3 regions of the Yersinia sp. KBS0713 genome follow, and region 2 is predicted to be linked to each of the others. Evidence: predicted binding sites of a transcription regulator. Region 2 holds the regulator's gene; each other region holds the start of a gene.

Region 1 (6,724 bases), 1.2 Mb from region 2:
AGATAGATGCCGCAAAACACCACTTTCTTTTATTACCCCTCCTTATATATTGTTATGATCTGGCTAAAATTATAGTGTGAAGTCATCATTGAGTTTCGTCATAACAGCTATTTCTCTGGCAGTTGAATTAAAAAGGGAGCACACAGTGAAGCAAAACGATTTCGGACAAACTATCGGAGCAGAACTATTGGATTGGCAAGCCGCACTGTTGCCGCAGCGGGAAATTTTGCCGGGCCATTTTTGCTATCTCGCTCCAGTCAATGCAGATAAACATGAGGCCTGCTTATATCAGGCGTATCACATGGTCAAAGATGCAGATGACTGGACCTATTTTTATTGTGAGCGACCGGAAAATGAAGCCAGTTTTCATCAATATTTGCAAACATTAATCAATAGTACAGATTCTCTCCACTATACGGTGGTTGATGCCCAAATGGGCCTCGCATTAGGCACTGCTGGCTTACAGCGAATTGATGAAAAAAATGGTGTTATCGAGATAGGCTCGGTTAATTGGTCACCGCGATTAAAGCGCAACTCGGCAGGGACTGAGGCGATATATTTACTCTTACATTACGTCTTTGACAAATTAGGATATCGTCGCTGTGAGTGGAAATGTGATTCATTGAATGAGCCGTCAAATGCTGCGGCATCTCGCTTTGGTTTCCAATTCGAGGGGCAATTTCGTCAGGCTATCGTGACGAAAGGGCGCAATAGAGACACCAATTGGTATTCAATCACTGACCGCGAGTGGCCATTAATTAAGCAGGCATTTAATGATTGGCTGGCTATGGAAAACTTTGATAGTCAGGGCAAGCAAAAAGCGCGTTTGCAGGATTTAAGAATCAGCCGTTAGTAATAATCAGATTAATAATATTTAATACTATCCCCTTGAATTACCTATTGATGATTAGATTTCGCCTTTACTTAAAGCTGCGATAAAAAGGGTAAGGGCGAAATAGCAGCGCGAGATTAATGCAGGAAGCAAAACGGGGCTAAATAGTATAGCGCGATTTGAAAAATGATTAGAGTGAAAAATAAACAAATAAAAAATTATATATTTTTTGCATTTTGATCGCGCGAAAGTTAAGAGTGTCATTATACTGTAATCATCTGGCGGTATTTTTCACACGGTGCATAGCTTAGGCTGTTGTTTATCACTGCGGGGATCGCTAATGGTAGAGTCCATGATTGGGCTGTTAAGACAAGACCAAAGTTTTACTCAAGCGACTCGCTGTGACGAGGGCTCCCCCTCCGACTCTCAATTTCCAGCACTACTGTCAGTCTCTACCCCTGATCTATTATCGCCAACATTTTTGTTCCCACTATTTATATCCCTTAAGACCCCCCGTTGCGATACTGTTTTCACTCCAGCTATTAGGCAGCTTGAGTGTTTACATGATACGCATTTTTCATTGGCTACTATTGGCTGCGAAGGAAGCCAAAACCTCATCCGTATGTGAAACATAATCGCGCAGGCAACTTCTGCTGCGGTAGGTGAAACAAACTGTAAGGTGCCACTATGGGAAGACAGAAAGCAGTGATCAAAGCTCGTCGTGAAGCAAAACGCGTCATTAGACGTGATTCACGTAGCCATCGTCAGCGTGAGGAAGAGAACGTGACATCGTTAGTGCAAATGGGCGGTGTTGAATCAATAGGTATGGCACGGGATAGCCGTGATACCTCCGTTATTCAGGCGCGTACGGAAGCTCAAGGTCATTACTTATCAGCCATAGACAGTAAACTGCTCATCTTCGCCACTGGTGAAGCGGGGTGTGGTAAAACCTTTATCAGCGCGGCCAAAGCCGCTGAAGCACTGATTCACAAAGAAGTTGATCGAATTATTGTAACGCGGCCTGTATTACAGGCGGATGAAGATCTGGGCTTCCTGCCCGGTGATATCTCGGAGAAATTCGCGCCTTACTTCCGCCCGGTGTATGACATTCTGTTACGCCGACTCGGCTCCTCTTTCATGCAATATTGTCTGCGTCCGGAAATTGGCAAAGTGGAAATTGCGCCATTTGCTTATATGCGAGGGCGTACCTTTGAGAATGCGGTGGTGATCCTCGATGAGGCACAAAACGTGACCGCCAGCCAAATGAAGATGTTTCTGACCCGTCTCGGTGAAAATGTCACGGTTATCGTAAATGGCGATATCACCCAATGCGACCTGCCGCGTGGTGTGAAATCAGGTCTTAGTGATGCGCTGGAGCGTTTCGCTGAGGATGAAATGATTGGCATTATCCGCTTTGACAAACAGGACTGTGTCCGCTCAGCGCTGTGCCAACACACATTGAATGCCTACTCATAACGCCAGTTTCTGAAGAGTTGACCCGATAAAAAAGGGCAAGCGCGATAAACGCTTGCCCTTTGCTTTCAATGAAAAAGCTGATAAATAGCCGCTACAGCATAATGGTCATCATGTAAGCGGCAAACAGTGCCAAATGGGCGGTGCCGTTCAAGACGTTGGTTCTGCCGGTGGAGAATGAGATCTGCGACAGAATCAGGACGCTGACCATCACCACGATATGTGGCGCTTCCAGACCAAAGGTCAACTCTTGCCCGGTCAGCACTGCTATTAGTGTCACCGCTGGAACGGTCAGTGAGATGGTCGCCAGCACTGAGCCGAAGAACAGGTTCATGGCGCGCTGCACCTGATTTGCCAGCACTGCTTTTAAAGCCCCCAAGCCTTCTGGAGAGAGGATCAGCAGGGCAATCAGGAAGCCTGTAAATTTGGCCGGTGCATTCAACTCAGTCAGCAGTGCTTCCAGTGGGTTAGCATCAAATTTGGTGACTGCAATCACCGCGACCAGATGAACCAACAACCAAAGTGTATGCCACAGGCTACTGTGAGACGACGGCTTACCGTGCGGGTCACTGGGATCATCACCTTCGTCTTCGTGTTCATAGACAAATAGATTTTGGTGCGTTTTGGTCTGGATCAGCAGGAAAACGCCATACATCGCCGCCGAAATGGCCGCGACAACCAGTGACTGTGCCACGGTAAAATTACCGCCGGGCAGGGTGCCGGGTAATACCAACACAATGATCGCCAGCGGAAAGATAGCCATCAGATATTGTTTGATACCCACCAAATTGACGTGCTGAGTGGCAAATTTACGCCCACCTAGCAGTAACGAGACACCCACCAATCCACCGATCACAATCATGATGATGGAGTAGAGTGTATCGCGCATCAACGCGGGGGCGGCATCGCCGGTTGCCATCATGGCCGAGATCAGGCTGACCTCAAGCACCACCACTGACAGACTGAGGATCAGAGAACCATAGGGTTCACCTAAGCGGTGTGCTAACACGTCGGCATGGCGAACCACGCTGAAAGCGCTGCTCAGAATACCCACCAGGGCAATCAGGTTGATAATGATAACGGCGGTGAAATTGCTGGTATTGCCCCAGATATTAAGAATAACCAGCGCAATAATGGGCAGAATAAGGGAGTATTCGTGATGGCGTGATTTAGATCGGCCAGGATCATTTTGCGACTTCATTTTGAGAAGGCTCCTGATAACTTTACTCTATTAAACGGGCATTACAGCCATTTAACGATAATTAAGCGCCATATTGCAGGCTAAGTAGCCTTAAGACTAACAAATAACAGGAAATTGTCGCAGAAAATTTACAAGGTTTTAACTGGGCATGGTCAAAAAAGAGCAAGAAAAAGGGGCGTCACCAGGTAATACCCCTTGATTTTTAGGGATTAATTGAGACTAATCGTCAATGTTGTCCATAACTTCGTGGCGTTTATGATGGTAGTCCTCTTCATTCAACCCTTCACGCCAGTAAGGGATGGCATAGAGTTGTTGGCGGTCACCACCTTTTTCACGGCGTAAATAGCGGCGTAACTGCACCACCAGACTATCTTCACCGGCAATCCAGAAGGCCGACTCTTCCATCGACAAATTCAGTGCGCAGAATTGGGTAATCACCTGCTGCGTTTTCTCGGTACCACCAATCACCCAACTGAGTTCAACAGCGGCAGGCTTGATCAGCTCCAGCACATCTTGTGGCGTATTCACACGAATAATGGCATGGCCTTTAGCATCAGCAGGCAGGGACTCCAGCAGTGCGGCAATGGCAGGGAGCGAAGAGGGATCGCCAACCAGATAGCGGTAAGTTGCCGCAGGCAGCAGAGTTTCAGGCCCACCGGGATTGGTGATGCCTAACCAGTCACCGGGCCTGGCATTGCGGGCAAAATTTACCGCCGGGCCACTGTGGTCATGGATAGCGAACTCAATATCTATCTCACATAACTCTGGGCGGATAGCCCGCACTGAGTAGGTGCGAACAATCGGGCGCACTTGTGCCGCTGGCCACACCGGGCCTTTCTCACCAAGCACCGGTAACTCCGGTTGCGTTTGACCCGCTAAAGGCAGAAATATCTTCAAATGCGCGCCACCACACTGTGGCGGATAGTTGTGCAAAGTGGGGCTAGCAAAGGTAATGCGGCGCAGATGAGGTGAGATATCCACCACTTTTTTCACCTGGACCAGGCGGGGCGGGGTTGGGCGATATTTGGGCTTTACTGCAGTAGATGTTGTGGTCACAGTTTATCCTGATTAGCGGCTGGCGGAGTATGCAGGCCATCAGCCAATATTGAGAGTAGCAATTAAAGCAATAAATCATGCCAATAATCAATAGTAATGATAACTATTATCAAAAAGAAGGATTATATTACCTTAAAAATAATAGGGCTGGGTTATAGCTGCAAGATAAAAACTTAACTTAATTACTGGGAAGAGATCCCGTGTCGTATTTAATTATTTATTTAAGTCGCGTGAACCAGATGATATATAACGGAGGTGTATTGGTTATTTCACATTTTATTATTTTTTATCATATAGTTAATGCTGGCTTGACTATTAAGTGGTTTTAATTTGATGGGTTATGATTTTAACTATAAGTTATTTTACCCCATACGTAATGGTTTTTTACACAAACACAAGGAGAGTTATCATGCCTAAGCAAAAGCTGCCTGAAGTTAATTATCTTATTGATGGTTATTTAGATGGACCTAAAGAAATAAGCCTTGGGGTATATACAATAATAGCCAACAAAAATAAGGAGGTTAAAATTCTGGTACCAGAAATTTCCAAGCTAGGAAGTGATAAAAAGAGAGTGCTGTTCTCTGATTTAAGCCACTTCTTAATTTCAAATTTTGATGATAATAACATTCCATCTACAATTATATTAGATAGTGATAAAATTACGGCTGATGGGGAAGTATTAGCCAGAAAGAGAGATGGTAAGTGGGTTAGTAACAAATCTGTGATAGAGCTTATTAAGCAACAGTGTTTCTATGATTTCTACACTAAAAACATTAACAACTCTAATGAGGGGATGAATAGTAATAACACCTATGGTATTAGATTATCACGGTATACGGACTCTTTATCAAAGCGTTATTTTAGTGATGTTATTAATAGATATATAAATATAGATCTATCCTCATATGAGGGTAGTAGTGCTGAAAATAAAAAGGTTATCCAGCAACATATAAAAATAATAAAGAATGCCATTTCTAACAGTTACACTAGGTTGGAAGAAGTGCCAGAAAGAATTGTTATAAAAAATAACCCATCAGATTCCACAATGCCATATATATATAGTAGAAGTGGAGATCTTTACCTGAGTAAAAAGCCGGATAGGAGTTATGTGTTCGAAAAAATTGATTTTTCTGCATATGAACACTCTTTAAGTGAGGAGTATCAACGGTTATCTGCCATAAAAAATCCAAATGCTAAAATTAAGAAAGAGATCGAGACGGTAAGCGAATTATATAAATTACTGTCTGAATACAATAAAAGCTCAATTGAGTTTTCAACCGGTAAGGCGAACGGGCAGCAACCTATTTCCTCGATAAATTATCTGATGCGGATTTTAGATAATATTTCATTATGGAGTAGAAGTAATAAGGTTATTATTGACTTATTAAGTGATGTTGAACGTTATAAAGAAAATATACTTCCAATGGGGAGTATTGATAGTGATTATTTTACCCATGATGCTGACACTTATCATCGGGAGTTAGGCGTGGATAGTGATCCTGTCTTAGCTGATAAATTATTTGAATTCGAGAGAAAACTGCAAATAGCAGAATCAGTTATTGATCAAGTGAGAGCTGACAAGGGGCAGAGTGAATCTTTGATTATCATTCACAAAGATGAGCTAGCTCCTTTTTTTTCAAAAAGTGATGGCTCAATAATTAAGTCTCTTGTACTTAAAGCTGCGACAGATAATGTAATAAATAAGTTATTTAAAGAGTATGTTAATACGATTAAGAAGGATCCTGCTCTCTCTCAGGGTAAAAATTGGATTACAGATATTCATAATAGTGACAAACAATTTAGTGACAGTTTAACCACTAAAATAGCTGAGCTACATCCTAAAAAAAATAAGCCTATTACTCGCTGGCCTTTACTGACAGAAAAAGTGGAAATAAATGAATATGCTAGGGTGACAAAATCAAATTATGAGTTTCAGATTATTTTTCAACTAAGCCACGATAAGTTGGTGGCAGATTCTGCCGTCAAGTTGGCAGGAAAACACCATCAGGGGGCAACTTCCGTCATTGTACAACTTGATGCTAATGGTTCGTATCGCACTTTTGGTGTGGATGCTGCTACTGGACTTTTTAATCTACTGGAGGAACATGCATTTATTGATCTGCTTAAACAGCGGGTCAATAATGGGAAAACGAAATTACGTT
Region 2 (6,724 bases):
CTTCGTCGAGTTCAATAGTTTTCATCATTATCCAGTACGGTTTTCTACTTTCTTATGCATATCCAAGGATTATAAAGTCAAAGTGCGCTAACGAGTACCTTTATCATGGCATTATTGGGATAATAACCCGCACCGCCAGTAGCCACTCAACAATCCACATCTATTTGATAAGCATATCTCTATAAACATATGTCTGATAAACATATGCCTGATAAAATCGTGGCGCAGCACACCTTCGCTCAGTCATGATACCCTAACCAGAATATCTCTCAGCATGAACTTCGCCATGAAATTAAACTTCCGCTTACAAAACGCACTTTCTCCCACCCCGTCACTGCCAATCATTCTGATCCATGGATTATTTGGTAACCTTGATAACTTGGGGGTATTGGCCCGCGACCTGCAAAAAGAGCATAACGTTATTCAGGTTGATCTGCGCGATCACGGTTTATCACCCCGTTCGCCTCAGGTGAACTACCCGGATATGGCGCAAGATGTGCTGGAGTTGATGGACCAGCTTGCGATAGAGAAAGCGATAATTATTGGTCATTCGATGGGTGGAAAAGTCGCAATGGCACTGACGGCAATAGCTCCGGATCGCATTGCAAAAGTGGTCGCGATTGATGTCGCCCCGGTCAATTATCAGGTGCGCCGCCACGACTCTATTTTTACAGCGCTCAATGCCGTAAGTGCCGCCGGTATCACTCAGCGTCAGGAGGCCGCTCAACTGATGCGTGAGTCAATAAAGGAGGAGGGGGTTATCCAGTTTTTGCTGAAGTCATTTCAGAATGGCGAGTGGCGGTTTAACGTGCCTGCGCTGTGGGACCAATATAACAATATTGTCGGCTGGCAGCCCATCCCACCCTGGCCCCACCCTATTTTGTTTATTCGTGGTGAATTATCGCCCTATATCCAGGATAGCCATCGCGATGATATTGCCCGCCAATTCCCGCAAGCCCGCGCCCATGTCGTCGCCGGAACCGGTCACTGGGTACATGCTGAAAAACCTGACTCTGTCTTGCGAGCTATCCACCGCTTTATTGATGATAATCCAGCGGCCAAACAGCACACTGAATAAAAAAAACAGAGCGCGCCTTGGATGTTGATTAAAAATTATACCCTGGGGAAAAGAAATGTATTTCCTGTGGAAAAATTGTGCAAAAAAGAGCGAATTAGCCCAATCTAATCACAGTAAAGCATTGTCGTTGCTCGGTTGGCTGGGGTATTATGGCGCGCTATAAATTTGCTGCGGTGTTTGGCAGCAAATGCAAATTCAGGCTGCTGACATAGAGGTTATTCAATGCGTTCTATCTATGTTCTAAGCTTGGAATGTGTAAACCAAATCATCAAGAAAGGCTACGCCACGCTTTCTGATGTCACTCCCTTGTAGTACCGCGACCTATGGCAAAAGAACAAACGGATCGCACGACGCTGGATCTGTTCGCAGATGAACGCCGTCCGGGGCGCCCGAAAACAAACCCATTATCCCGTGATGAACAGCTTAGAATTAATAAGCGAAATCAACTACGGCGCGATAAAGTACGTGGCTTACGACGCGTGGAACTGAAGATTAATGCCGATGCCGTCGATGCTCTCAACAGCCTTGCTGAGCAGCGTAACATCAGCCGCAGTGAACTGATTGAACAGATGTTACTGGCTCAATTAGCCCATGATCAAGAGGGGTTTTAACCCTATCAGTTACCACCACGGCGTGGCGTAATCCCTTACGCCACGCCGCTATTCCTAGAAAGTTTCCCAGTTGGCGTTGCTGTCTGCCTTGGCAGCGACAGGTGCCAGTTTTAATGGATTCGCCCGAGGTTTCACTGCTGGTTTTGCCCGCGCATCATCTGATTGTAATTTAAATACCGCCACTGCTCGGTTTAGCTGCGTCGCCTGCTCTTCCAATGAAGCCGCAGCACGCGAAGCTTCCTGCACCAAAGCAGCATTCTGCTGGGTCACGCTGTCCATCTCTGCCACCGCTTGCCCAACCTGACTAATGCCCTTACTTTGCTCATCAGAAGCCGAGGCTATCTCTCCCATTAAGTCGGTTACATTAGTGATCGAACGAACGATTTCATCCATGGTGACACCGGCACTCTCCACCAATGCCGACCCACTTTTCACTCGGTTGACCGACTCGGTAATCAAGCCATCAATCTCTTTCGCCGCCTGCGCACTGCGCTGTGCCAAATTACGCACTTCACTGGCGACCACCGCAAAACCACGGCCCTGCTCACCCGCTCTGGCCGCTTCAACTGCGGCATTCAACGCCAAGATATTGGTCTGGAAAGCAATACTGTTAATCACGGTGGTAATATCCGCGATTTTGCGCGAACTGGCAGAGATCTCATCCATGGTGTGCACCACGTCAGCCACCAGCGCCCCGCCTTTTTTCGCCGTGATGGAGGCACTCGCCGCCAGTTGACTGGCGTGATGCGCATTATCAGCATTATGTTTTACGGTCGCGGTTAACTGCTCCATGCTAGCTGCCGTCTCTTCCAGTGCGGCGGCCTGCTGCTCGGTGCGAGACGACAAATCGGTATTGCCCGCAGAAATTTCGGCCGCGCCGTGATAAATCCCATCCGTACTGCTACGGATAGCCTCTACGGTATTGACCAAACTGGTTTGCACATCGCGCAATAGCGGGAATAGCTGCCCAACGCAGTTACGCCCAAAATCGACGATAGGCTGCCCAAGCTGACCGGAAGCAATAACCCGAAAATGCGCACGGATCTCATCCAGCGGACGCACCAGATTGGCCAATAGGTAGCGGTCAGTAGCCAGTAAAATCACCAGGCCGGCCACCAATGCAGAGATAAGTGTTATGCTGCTCACTTTTGTCAGTTGCGAGAATTGCACTTTCGCCACGCCAATGGCCTTTGAAGCCGCCTGATTAAAACCCTCGGCAACCGCGCCATATTGGCGGCTTAATGCAGGCACCGTTTTTTTCGCCAGATCTTGATAAGCAGCGATATTGTTATCCATTGCGGCCTGATAAAGCGGCATCACCCCCTGCTCAATTAATCCACTCCATCCATCAATCACTCCAGCGACTAAAGCAGGATCAATCTGTGCATGGTCGATAGCTTTAAACTCGGCGAGTCTTTTCTTCAGATTTTCCAGCGCGGCACTGGACGATTTTAGCTCTTTATCCGCATCGGCCAGGTTACCGCTTTGGCGATAATCGACTGCGCGGGCAAGACGGGTCACCATGCGGAAATATTGATCCGTCCCCTGATTAACTAAATTCATATTCTCAACCAACACCGTATTCGCGTTAGATGATTGTGTGAGTTGATTCAGTGATAACAATGTATAGGCAGATACGCCGCCCCAGAGCAGGCAAAAGGCGCCAAGCACCCATAATAGCGCTGCTCTGATAGTAATATTTTTTAAAAACTGCATGTTCGTTCCCCTTATATATCGGATGGTTACCGTTAGAGACTCTGGTGTTATTTGATGACCGAAAAGCAATAAAGGACGTTCCATACAGCTAACGACAACTCCTTTCCGGCAAATTTTCATCTGACGGTTTCCCCCTGGCACCGCTAATTGCAACCTTGCGGTTACACAACGGTTATCGGCAATGAGGTTATAAGGTTGAGCAACTCACAAAAATTTAATATCGCATAAACTTGATACCCGCCCGGCAGGGTTTTCTGGCATGATGCTGCGCTATGAAATGTGTTATATTATTGGGCAGAAAGCGCAATAATCTGCATAAATATTTGAATTTATAAGGTATTAAGTTATATGGCGACTGTAGGCATTTTCTTTGGCAGCGATACTGGCAATACCGAAAACATTGCCAAGATGATCCAAAAGCAACTGGGCAAAGATGTTGCTGAGGTTCACGACATTGCCAAAAGCAGCAAAGAAGATTTAGAAGCCTTCGATATCCTGCTGATCGGTATCCCAACTTGGTATTACGGCGAAGCACAATGTGACTGGGATGATTTCTTCCCGACACTAGAAGAGATCGATTTCAACGGCAAGCTGGTTGCCCTATTCGGTTGCGGTGATCAGGAGGACTACGCAGAGTATTTCTGTGATGCGATGGGCACCGTGCGCGACATCATCGAACCACGTGGTGCCGCGATTGTCGGTCACTGGCCAACAGCCGGTTACCACTTCGAGGCCTCCAAGGGCCTGGCTGATGATGATCACTTTATCGGTTTAGCCATTGATGAAGATCGCCAACCGGAACTGACGAATGAACGTGTTGATGCTTGGGTAAAACAGATCAGTGAAGAGATGAATTTGTCTGAAATCACCGGCTAATACGCCATCCCGAAAACGCTGTGGTGTATTGAGCATCGCCCAGCGTTTTCGTTGCTTTTCATCCCTTTCACCCTTCTCTGTTAAGCAGCCCACAGATCCACATCTTCATTCGTGAAAAATAAAAATAAGTCGCTACAACTTTTTAACGTTATCGCTAGCGAACATAAACTAAAATGATGCTACACCCCCATTCATCAATACACCGCATGATTAATCTGGCAAAGTGTGCAATTATATCTTTGTTAACAACCACGGTTTTCATTTGGGGCGAGCAGTTCTATAATGAGACGTAATTGTAATTATTACGCCACGGATGTCATAGGCTGAACAGCCTTAATTTGAATCGATAGTAACAGGACTGAATCCGCATGACTGACAACAACAAAGCCTTAAAAAACGCTGGCCTTAAAGTAACACTGCCCCGGCTGAAGATTCTGGAAGTGTTGCAAGATCCGGCGTGCCACCACGTCAGCGCGGAAGATCTTTATAAAAAGCTGATCGATATCGGTGAAGAGATTGGTCTGGCGACGGTTTACCGCGTACTGAATCAATTTGACGATGCCGGTATTGTGACCCGCCACAATTTCGAAGGCGGTAAATCAGTCTTTGAGTTGACGCAGCAACATCATCACGATCACCTGATTTGCCTGGATTGTGGCAAAGTGATCGAGTTTAGCAATGAAGCGATTGAAACTCTTCAACGTGAAATTTCTAAGCAACACGGTATCAAGCTGACCAATCACAGTCTCTATCTGTACGGCCACTGTGAATCCGGCGATTGCCGTGAAAACGAGTCTGCGCACGATAAAAGATAATGCCGCATTATCGCATTGATCTTATAAAGATTTTAAGCACTGAAAAAAACCCCGGCAAGCCGGGGGAAAACCATCAACTCAACTTCACTTAATTTTGTTTACCACAAAACAGGGTAAACAGCAGATAACAACAGACACAGCGATTTGAAACCCATCATCAGACTTTAACTGGCTCGGCCCGGCTATGACGTTTACCATCCGGGCTGGTTGAGCGGATCATTACATCACCACTGACTTTAGGTTGCACTTTGGCATCATACTGCTGCCATTGCTTACCACCATCAGTGGAGTACTGGATAATCAAGCCCGGTAAGGAGATATTAGCCTCCAATAGACCCGCGACCACTCGTGCTCCCGGTACCGGCAGCCGGTAAGCGATGCCCGCTTTATCCAGTTTCGCCAGTTCACGTTGACCCATAATGTTGGCAAAACGCTGCCAATCAGTGTCCAACGCCTTGGTATCCACCAGATGCGTCTCGCCGCCTCTGTACTCCCGACCCGCTTGATAATCTTGCTCCCATGACGCACGATGCCAGGCGCGCTCCGCCAGCGGTAATGCCCGTGGGAAGATCATGTACTCCATCTGCTCATCGGTACGGACAGTTTCATTCCACGACTGACCGGAGATACCGTGCACACCAGGCCATGGCTTGTCGCTCTTCGCACTGAAGTGATTACCATCGCGATCAACAGAGGTTTCGGCGTTTTGCGGCATGTTGTCTGGGGCGAAACTGAACACTTTCTCCTCGTCATTAAAGCGGGTTGCCCAGTAGTAGCCACGTTCGCTCGGGTTAACTTCATACGGCATGTCGAAGTAGACATAATCCGGGTTGGACGCCACCACTTCGTAGCCTTTATTGGCCCAATCATTGATTGAGTCGGCACCGCCCCAGAACAGGGTGTCCCAGAAGTTGACACCAACACGTTTGGTCGCAAACTCTTTCGCGTCTTTGGCATCCTTCAAGCCATCCTGCCACGCTTGCATTTTTTCGATGCCATGGGCATTAACCAATTTACTCACTTCAATGGCGAAGTAGCTGGAGAGATGCTCCACATCCTGAACTTTGCCCTGCTTGACCATCTCTTGACAGACCTGCGACTTGGCCCATGGCTTATCTTCAACACTCTTATCAATGATGCCTTTGCCCGGCTCAATTGGGCCGTTTTTGTCCTGGAACCCCGACCCCAGACGGATATTTTTCGCCTCATCACCGCCAAAGTGCCAGGTGGTCAGCGGCATACCAGCCTCTTTGTGCATCTGAGCCATTTCGCCAATCACTTTATCGACAAAGCGCTTAGAGGAGTCCAGACATGGGTTCAGATAACTTTTGCGCTCATAGAACTGCACCGAGGTGGTGTTGGAGTCATCGGTAGGATCCAGCAGGCGGAATTCATTAGCCTCTTTCTCTTTACCCTGCTTCATCAGATTGTTGTAGCGGGCCTCCATGGAAACGACCGCGGCACGAGCATGGGCTGGCATGTCAATTTCAGGAATAACATCAATCTGGCGCGCTTGGGCGTATTTCAGGATCTCGATGTAGTCATCGCGGGTGAAATGGCCGCTCCCCAGATTACTGCTATCCGGGCCAGACCCCAGCTGCGGCAACAAACAGCTGTTTTCAGTCAAG
Region 3 (6,724 bases), 1.6 Mb from region 2:
GATCAAGTACCATTAGGTGGAAAGACTCACGGGTCAGCAAGCGATCCATCTGTTCAGCATTGGCGACACTGCGCACCTGGAAACCTTGCTCTGTTAGGTAACGTTCCAACAGCGCACGCAGGCGCATATCGTCATCAACGACCAGAATCTTGTGATTCTCTTGCATTTTATTACTCCCAAAGGCCGTATTGCCCGAATCTGCACATTGTTAGAAATACTTACTCTAAGAGACAGCTATTTATGGTATAAATTCTAGTCGAAATTGTTACAAAGCTTATTGTTGTGCCTAATTATCAACACTTTCGTCGAATGGGCGATAGCGAATCTCTAAAATCCAGTAGGTCGCCTCACCATTGGGTGTCTGAACCGTCACCTCATCATCCACCTGTTTGCCAATCAGAGCGCGGGCCACTGGTGAGTCGATAGAAATCCATTTTTTCGCGGGATCGAACTCATCCGGCCCGACCAAACGGAAGATACGCTGCTCTTCGGCTTCATTCTCTACCCGTACCCAAGCGCCAAAAAAGACTTTGCCCTCCTGACGCGGGTCCGGATCGACCACTTTCAGCACCTCCAGGCGCTTGGTAAGAAAGCGCACCCGGCGATCAATCTCCCGCAGCCGCTTCTTACCATAAATATATTCGGCATTTTCCGAGCGGTCACCCATCGCCGCCGCTTCAGATACCGCCTGCGTGACCACCGGACGCTCTTCTCGCCACAGATAATGCAGCTCACGATCCAGCGCCTGCCAGCCCTCACGGGTAATATAGTTGCTTTTAGCCATAAAATTATCCAATCAATCTCGGTTGGGTTCCCTACCACCGCAATATAGCGCAACTTTCTGCCAATAAGTTGATTTCATTACTCTCCAGTGAGTTGCCCCCGCTATCAACCCATACCGCTTCACGAGCAGAGATTCTGTTGATGATTGCCGACCTTGGTGAATGGCATTGTGGTGGCCAGCTTAAGTTGACCACCTCACATAGTATGCTGGGGATAGCTCTCCTGCTACAAAGTGGTGAGATACAACAATACTTTCTCTGGCTCGCAGGTCTCACCGCAGCACTGGCAATTTTTTGCCGCAATCCGTATAACTATCCCTGTGATTTTTCCCCTACTCCTCTATCAGAATCGATATTAGACTTATGAATGAACAACTGAGCCGCATTATTGCAAGCGAAATACAGGCCCGACCGGAGCAAGTTAGCTCCGCCATCAGCCTGTTAGATGAAGGTAATACCGTGCCCTTTATTGCGCGGTATCGTAAGGAAGTTACCGGCGGGTTGGATGATACCCAGTTGCGCCAGTTGGAAAGCCGTTTGGGTTATCTACGTGAACTCGAAGATCGCCGCCAAACCATTCTTAAATCCATTGACGATCAGGGCAAGCTCACCGAACAGCTCGCCGGGGCCATCAACGGCACCATGAGTAAAACCGAGCTGGAAGACCTTTATCTTCCTTATAAGCCGAAACGTCGCACCCGTGGGCAGATTGCCATTGAGGCGGGTCTGGAACCCCTGGCGGACAGCTTATGGAGCGACCCGCAGCAAGAGCCAGAACAGGTGGCGCTGGCTTATGTCGATGCTGATAAAGGCGTCGCGGACACCAAAGCCGCACTGGATGGCGCGCGCTATATCCTAATGGAGCGCTTTGCTGAAGACGCCACTTTGCTGGCGAAAGTGCGCCAATATTTGTGGAAAAACGCGCATCTGGTGGCGAAAGTGGTAGAGGGTAAGGAGCAGGAGGGCGCTAAATTCCGCGACTACTTTGATCACCATGAGCCTATCTCCCAAGTACCTTCTCACCGCGCATTGGCAATGTTCCGTGGCCGTAATGAGGGCGTGTTGCAGTTAGCATTGAACCCTGATCCGCAGTTTGACGAACCCCCACGCGAGAGTCAGGGTGAGCAGATCATCATCAATCATCTGGATCTGCGGTTAAATAGCGCCCCCGCCGACACCTGGCGCAAAGCAGTGGTTAACTGGACATGGCGCATCAAGGTGCTGATGCATCTGGAAACCGAGTTGATGAGCACCCTGCGCGAGCGGGCCGAAGACGAAGCCATCAACGTGTTTGCCCGTAACATGCAAGATCTACTGATGGCCGCACCGGCTGGGATGCGCGCCACCATGGGCCTCGATCCGGGGTTGCGTACTGGGGTGAAAGTGGCCGTGGTGGACGCCACCGGCAAGCTGGTCGCCTACGATACCATCTACCCTCACACCGGGCAGGCCGCCAAAGCCGCCGCCACTGTGGCCGCCCTGTGCATGAAGCATCAGGTTGAACTGGTGGCTATCGGCAACGGCACAGCATCGCGGGAAACCGAGCGCTTCTTTACTGAGCTGCAACAGCAGTATCCGGCGGTCACCGCGCAAAAAGTGATTGTCAGCGAAGCGGGTGCCTCGGTTTACTCCGCCTCTGAATTAGCGGCGCTGGAGTTCCCGGATCTGGACGTCTCCATCCGTGGCGCTGTTTCGATTGCCCGCCGGTTACAAGATCCACTGGCTGAACTGGTCAAAATTGATCCGAAATCCATCGGGGTCGGTCAGTATCAGCACGATGTCAGCCAAAGCCAACTGGCGAAAAAGCTGGACGTGGTGGTGGAGGACTGCGTAAACGCCGTGGGGGTGGACTTAAATACCGCGTCGGTGCCATTGCTGACCCGCGTTGCCGGCCTGACCCGCATGATGGCGCAAAATATCGTTAACTGGCGTGATGAGAATGGCCGCTTCCATAACCGTGAGCAATTACTAAAAGTCAGCCGCCTTGGGCCAAAAGCCTTCGAGCAGTGTGCCGGCTTCCTACGTATCAATCACGGCGATAACCCGCTGGACGCATCCACTGTGCATCCGGAAGCTTACCCAGTAGTTGAGCGCATTTTGGCCGCCACCGAGCAAGCTTTGCAGGATTTAATGGGGAATGCCGCCGCACTGCGCAATCTCAACGCCCGTGATTTCACCACCGAACGTTTTGGTGTCCCGACGGTCACCGATATCCTGCGCGAGCTGGAAAAACCGGGCCGTGACCCGCGCCCGGAATTTAAAACGGCGACCTTTGCCGAAGGCGTGGAAACGATGAATGATCTGACTCCCGGGATGATCCTCGAAGGCTCGGTCACTAACGTGACCAATTTTGGTGCCTTTGTGGATATCGGTGTTCATCAGGATGGTTTGGTGCATATCTCGTCACTGGCAGATAAGTTTGTCGATGATCCGCATAAAGTGGTGAAAGCGGGTGATATCGTCAAAGTGAAAGTGATGGAAGTGGATTTGCAGCGTAAACGTATTGCCCTGACCATGCGTCTTGATGAGCAGCCGGGTGAGAGTGGTTCGCGCCGTGGTAATAGTGGTGAAAGCCGCGCCACCACCAATAGTGATAACCGTGGTGCCAGCCGCCCACGGAGTAGCAATGAACCCAATAGTCGCCCATCAGCCAAAGGGCGCGCCGAGAGTAGCTCAAGCGGCAACAGCGCGATGAGCGATGCACTGGCGGCGGCATTTAAAAAACGCTGATTTGTCTACTCAGGGCCACATCGGTGGCCCTCAGACTACTGACAAACTCTGATGACTTGATCGATAACGGTGAGGATAGGCAGAAGAGTAAAGCGTCCGCGCCAGGGAGGGCGCGGCTCGAGCCTCCAGGGAGGGATTTACGGCGTCTTTACGATCTGCCTGTTCTCTCCGCTCAGGCGGCTTTGTTAATGACCTCAGGGTCACATCGGTGGCCCTTTCTCTCACTCCCGACGGGTGCCCACTCGGTGGTAGCCGCCTATTCTCATATTATTTTCTTCTATAACACCGTGGACTTATCTTTTAAATTAATTAGCAGGCCATTCATCTTGCTACATGTTACCTGCTTGAATCACCAATTAACCGAACTTATTTAACAACCCACTTAACATGACACTTAATTCCATCCGGTATTACCCTCAAATTATCAATAATTACCATGGCATTCTGTAGGTTAATTAAAATGAACATATTATTCAGTTAAAAATAGAGCGGACTAATTATGTTACGCAGCGGTAGCGCCAGTGCGGGAGAGAACATTTAGTTAACTGATTTAACTCATCATTCGCATTTGCGATCACGGCGGTTTGATGGTAAAACAGGCACAAATAGAAATCAGACTAATTAATTCTAAAAATAGAATCGTAACGAATATTTACTTTTGATTATTTGCTGTTAGTTGAATATGAAAACGATTATTACTATCATTATTCTATCAATTAGTTTTTAGATCACCATTACTCTGAACTCTGGTAAGCCAATAACGATATATCAAGAGGCTCCTATGCATCTTATTCCGCAGCGTTCCTACAAAATAGTCGGCTTCTCACCTGAAATCAGCCCGGCTTACCGGCAGAAATTGTTATCACTGGGTATGTTACCCGGCTCCTCATTTAATGTTGTTCGTCTCGCGCCCTTAGGTGACCCCATCCAGATAGAGACCCGTCGGGTCAGTCTGGTGGTCCGCAAAAAAGATTTAGACCTGCTAACACTGGATCTACAACCCTAGAGCTCAGGTCACCTGCTTATTTTTCTGCCTTGTGGCGGGTGAAAATGCCTTGCTGCCGCTCAATTTAAATTTACTGATACACGTTGGATCATGAAAGCACTCACAATCGGCCTGATCGGCAATCCCAATGCGGGTAAAACCACCCTTTTCAACCAGTTAACCGGCGCCCGTCAACGGGTAGGTAACTGGGCCGGGGTCACTGTCGAGCGCAAAGAGGGCCACTTCACCACCCCACAGCATCAGGTGACCTTGGTTGACCTGCCGGGGACTTACTCTCTGACGACCATCTCCGAGCAAACCTCGCTGGATGAGCAAATTGCCTGCCACTACATCCTGAGCGGCGAAGCTGACCTGCTGATTAATGTGATTGACGCGGCGAATCTGGAGCGCAATCTCTATCTCACACTGCAATTGGTCGAGTTGGGTATCCCCTGCATTGTGGCACTCAATATGCTGGATATTGCCAAAAGCCAGCATATCGAGATTGATATCAATGCGTTATCGCAGCAATTAGGCTGCCCAGTCATTCCACTGGTATCCACCCGTGGGCATGGCATCAATGAATTAAAAAGTAGTATTGATGAGTTTCAGCCCGCCACCTTCAAGGCACTGGTTAACTATCCAGCCGTGCTACTCAATGAGGTGGATAAGCTGGTACAGGCCATGCCTGAATCCTGGCCCGAGCAGCAGCGCCGCTGGCTCGCGCTGCAAATATTGGAAGGTGATATCTACAGTTTAGCCCGCGCGAATATTGCCCCCTCGATGGTTGAGCAGGCGCGTAATAATCTGCGAGAGCAGCAGCACGAAGACCCGGAATTGGTGATTGCCGATGCCCGCTATCAAAGCATTGCCCGCATCTGCGATATGGTCGGCAACTCGCAACAGGCGGAACCCAATCGCCTGACGCAAGCGCTGGATAAGGTGATCCTTAACCGCTGGTTAGGTGTCCCGATATTTCTGTTTGTGATGTATCTAATGTTCGTATTGGCCATCAATATCGGTGGCGCATTGCAGCCAATATTTGATATCGGCTCGGCGGCTATCTTTATTCAGGGGCTGCAATGGGTCGGTTATACTCTGCATTTCCCGCAGTGGCTCACTATCTTCCTCGCCCAAGGCGTGGGGGGTGGGATTAATACCGTGCTGCCGTTAGTACCGCAAATTGGCATGATGTATCTGTTTCTCTCCTTTTTGGAAGACTCCGGCTATATGGCCCGCGCCGCCTTTGTGATGGACCGCTTAATGCAAGCGCTGGGATTACCGGGTAAATCCTTCGTGCCACTGATTGTCGGCTTCGGCTGCAACGTGCCCTCCATTATGGGCGCACGCACACTGGATGCACAACGTGAGCGCCTGATTACCATCATGATGGCACCCTTTATGTCCTGTGGGGCGCGGCTGGCGATTTTTGCCGTCTTCGCTGCCGCCTTCTTCGGGCAGGAGGGGGCTAGCATTGTCTTCTCTCTCTACCTGTTGGGTATCGCGGTCGCCATTCTCACCGGGCTGGTGCTGAAATACACCATTATGCGCGGTGAAGCTTCCCCCTTTGTCATGGAGCTGCCGGTTTACCATGTCCCTCATCTGAAAAGCTTGTTATTGCAAACCTGGCAGCGGCTGAAAGGTTTTGTCCTGCGGGCGGGGAAAGTCATTGTTATCGCCAGTATCTTCATTGGCGGCCTGAATAGCTTCTCCTTCAGCGGCAAAGCGGTGGATAGCATCAATGACTCGGCGCTGGCCTCGGTCAGTAAAGTGCTAACGCCCTTACTCACGCCAATGGGGGTGCATAGTGATAACTGGCAAGCCACCGTCGGGCTAGTGACAGGTGCGATGGCCAAAGAGGTGGTGGTGGGGACACTCAATACCCTCTACACCGCTGAGCAGATCAAGAATCAGCCTTTTGACGCAGAGAACTTCAACCTGCTGGCTGAACTGGGTGGCGCAGCGCAAACCACCTGGCAGGGGTTAAAAGATACCTTTAGTCTCAGTGTGTTATCTAACCCGATTGAAGCCAGCAAAGGTGATGGCGAAATGGCGGCCGGTTCAATGGGCATGATGAGCAGCAAATTTGGCTCCAGTATTGCCGCCTATAGCTACCTGATATTTGTGCTGCTGTATGTGCCTTGTGTCTCGGTGATGGGGGCGATTGCGCGTGAAACCAGCCGTGGCTGGATGACCTTCTCGATTCTGTGGGGGCTGAATGTGGCTT

What was found. The regulator Fur, encoded in region 2, represses iron uptake genes when iron is present. The targets are predictions, from matches to a motif close to ATAATAATGAGAACNACTATCAA.
Positions count from the first base shown of each region.
Region 1: FFE93_RS08975 (siderophore-interacting protein) is a predicted target of Fur. The motif match lies at 4,653-4,675, and genes of this name have one in related genera.
Region 3: feoA (ferrous iron transporter A) is a predicted target of Fur. The motif match lies at 4,195-4,217, and genes of this name have one in related genera.

Region 1 covers NZ_CP042173.1:1,918,273-1,924,996, forward strand. The annotation lists gene FFE93_RS08955 (GNAT family N-acetyltransferase) at 146-853, shown strand; partial or broken gene FFE93_RS21935 (hypothetical protein) at 1,173-1,460, shown strand; gene phoH (phosphate starvation-inducible protein PhoH) at 1,520-2,308, shown strand; gene chaA (sodium-potassium/proton antiporter ChaA) at 2,400-3,506, opposite strand; gene FFE93_RS08975 (siderophore-interacting protein) at 3,726-4,562, opposite strand; gene FFE93_RS08980 (C80 family cysteine peptidase) at 4,972-6,724, shown strand, end outside.
Region 2 covers NZ_CP042173.1:3,124,434-3,131,157, forward strand. The annotation lists gene seqA (replication initiation negative regulator SeqA) at 1-25, opposite strand, end outside; gene ybfF (esterase) at 287-1,078, shown strand; gene ybfE (LexA regulated protein) at 1,402-1,689, shown strand; gene FFE93_RS14865 (methyl-accepting chemotaxis protein) at 1,744-3,405, opposite strand; gene fldA (flavodoxin FldA) at 3,754-4,281, shown strand; gene fur (ferric iron uptake transcriptional regulator) at 4,650-5,096, shown strand; gene FFE93_RS14880 (beta-N-acetylhexosaminidase) at 5,254-6,724, opposite strand, start outside.
Region 3 covers NZ_CP042173.1:174,350-181,073, reverse strand. The annotation lists gene ompR (two-component system response regulator OmpR) at 1-166, opposite strand, end outside; gene greB (transcription elongation factor GreB) at 287-784, opposite strand; gene FFE93_RS00725 (Tex family protein) at 1,146-3,512, shown strand; gene feoA (ferrous iron transporter A) at 4,294-4,518, shown strand; gene feoB (Fe(2+) transporter permease subunit FeoB) at 4,609-6,724, shown strand, end outside.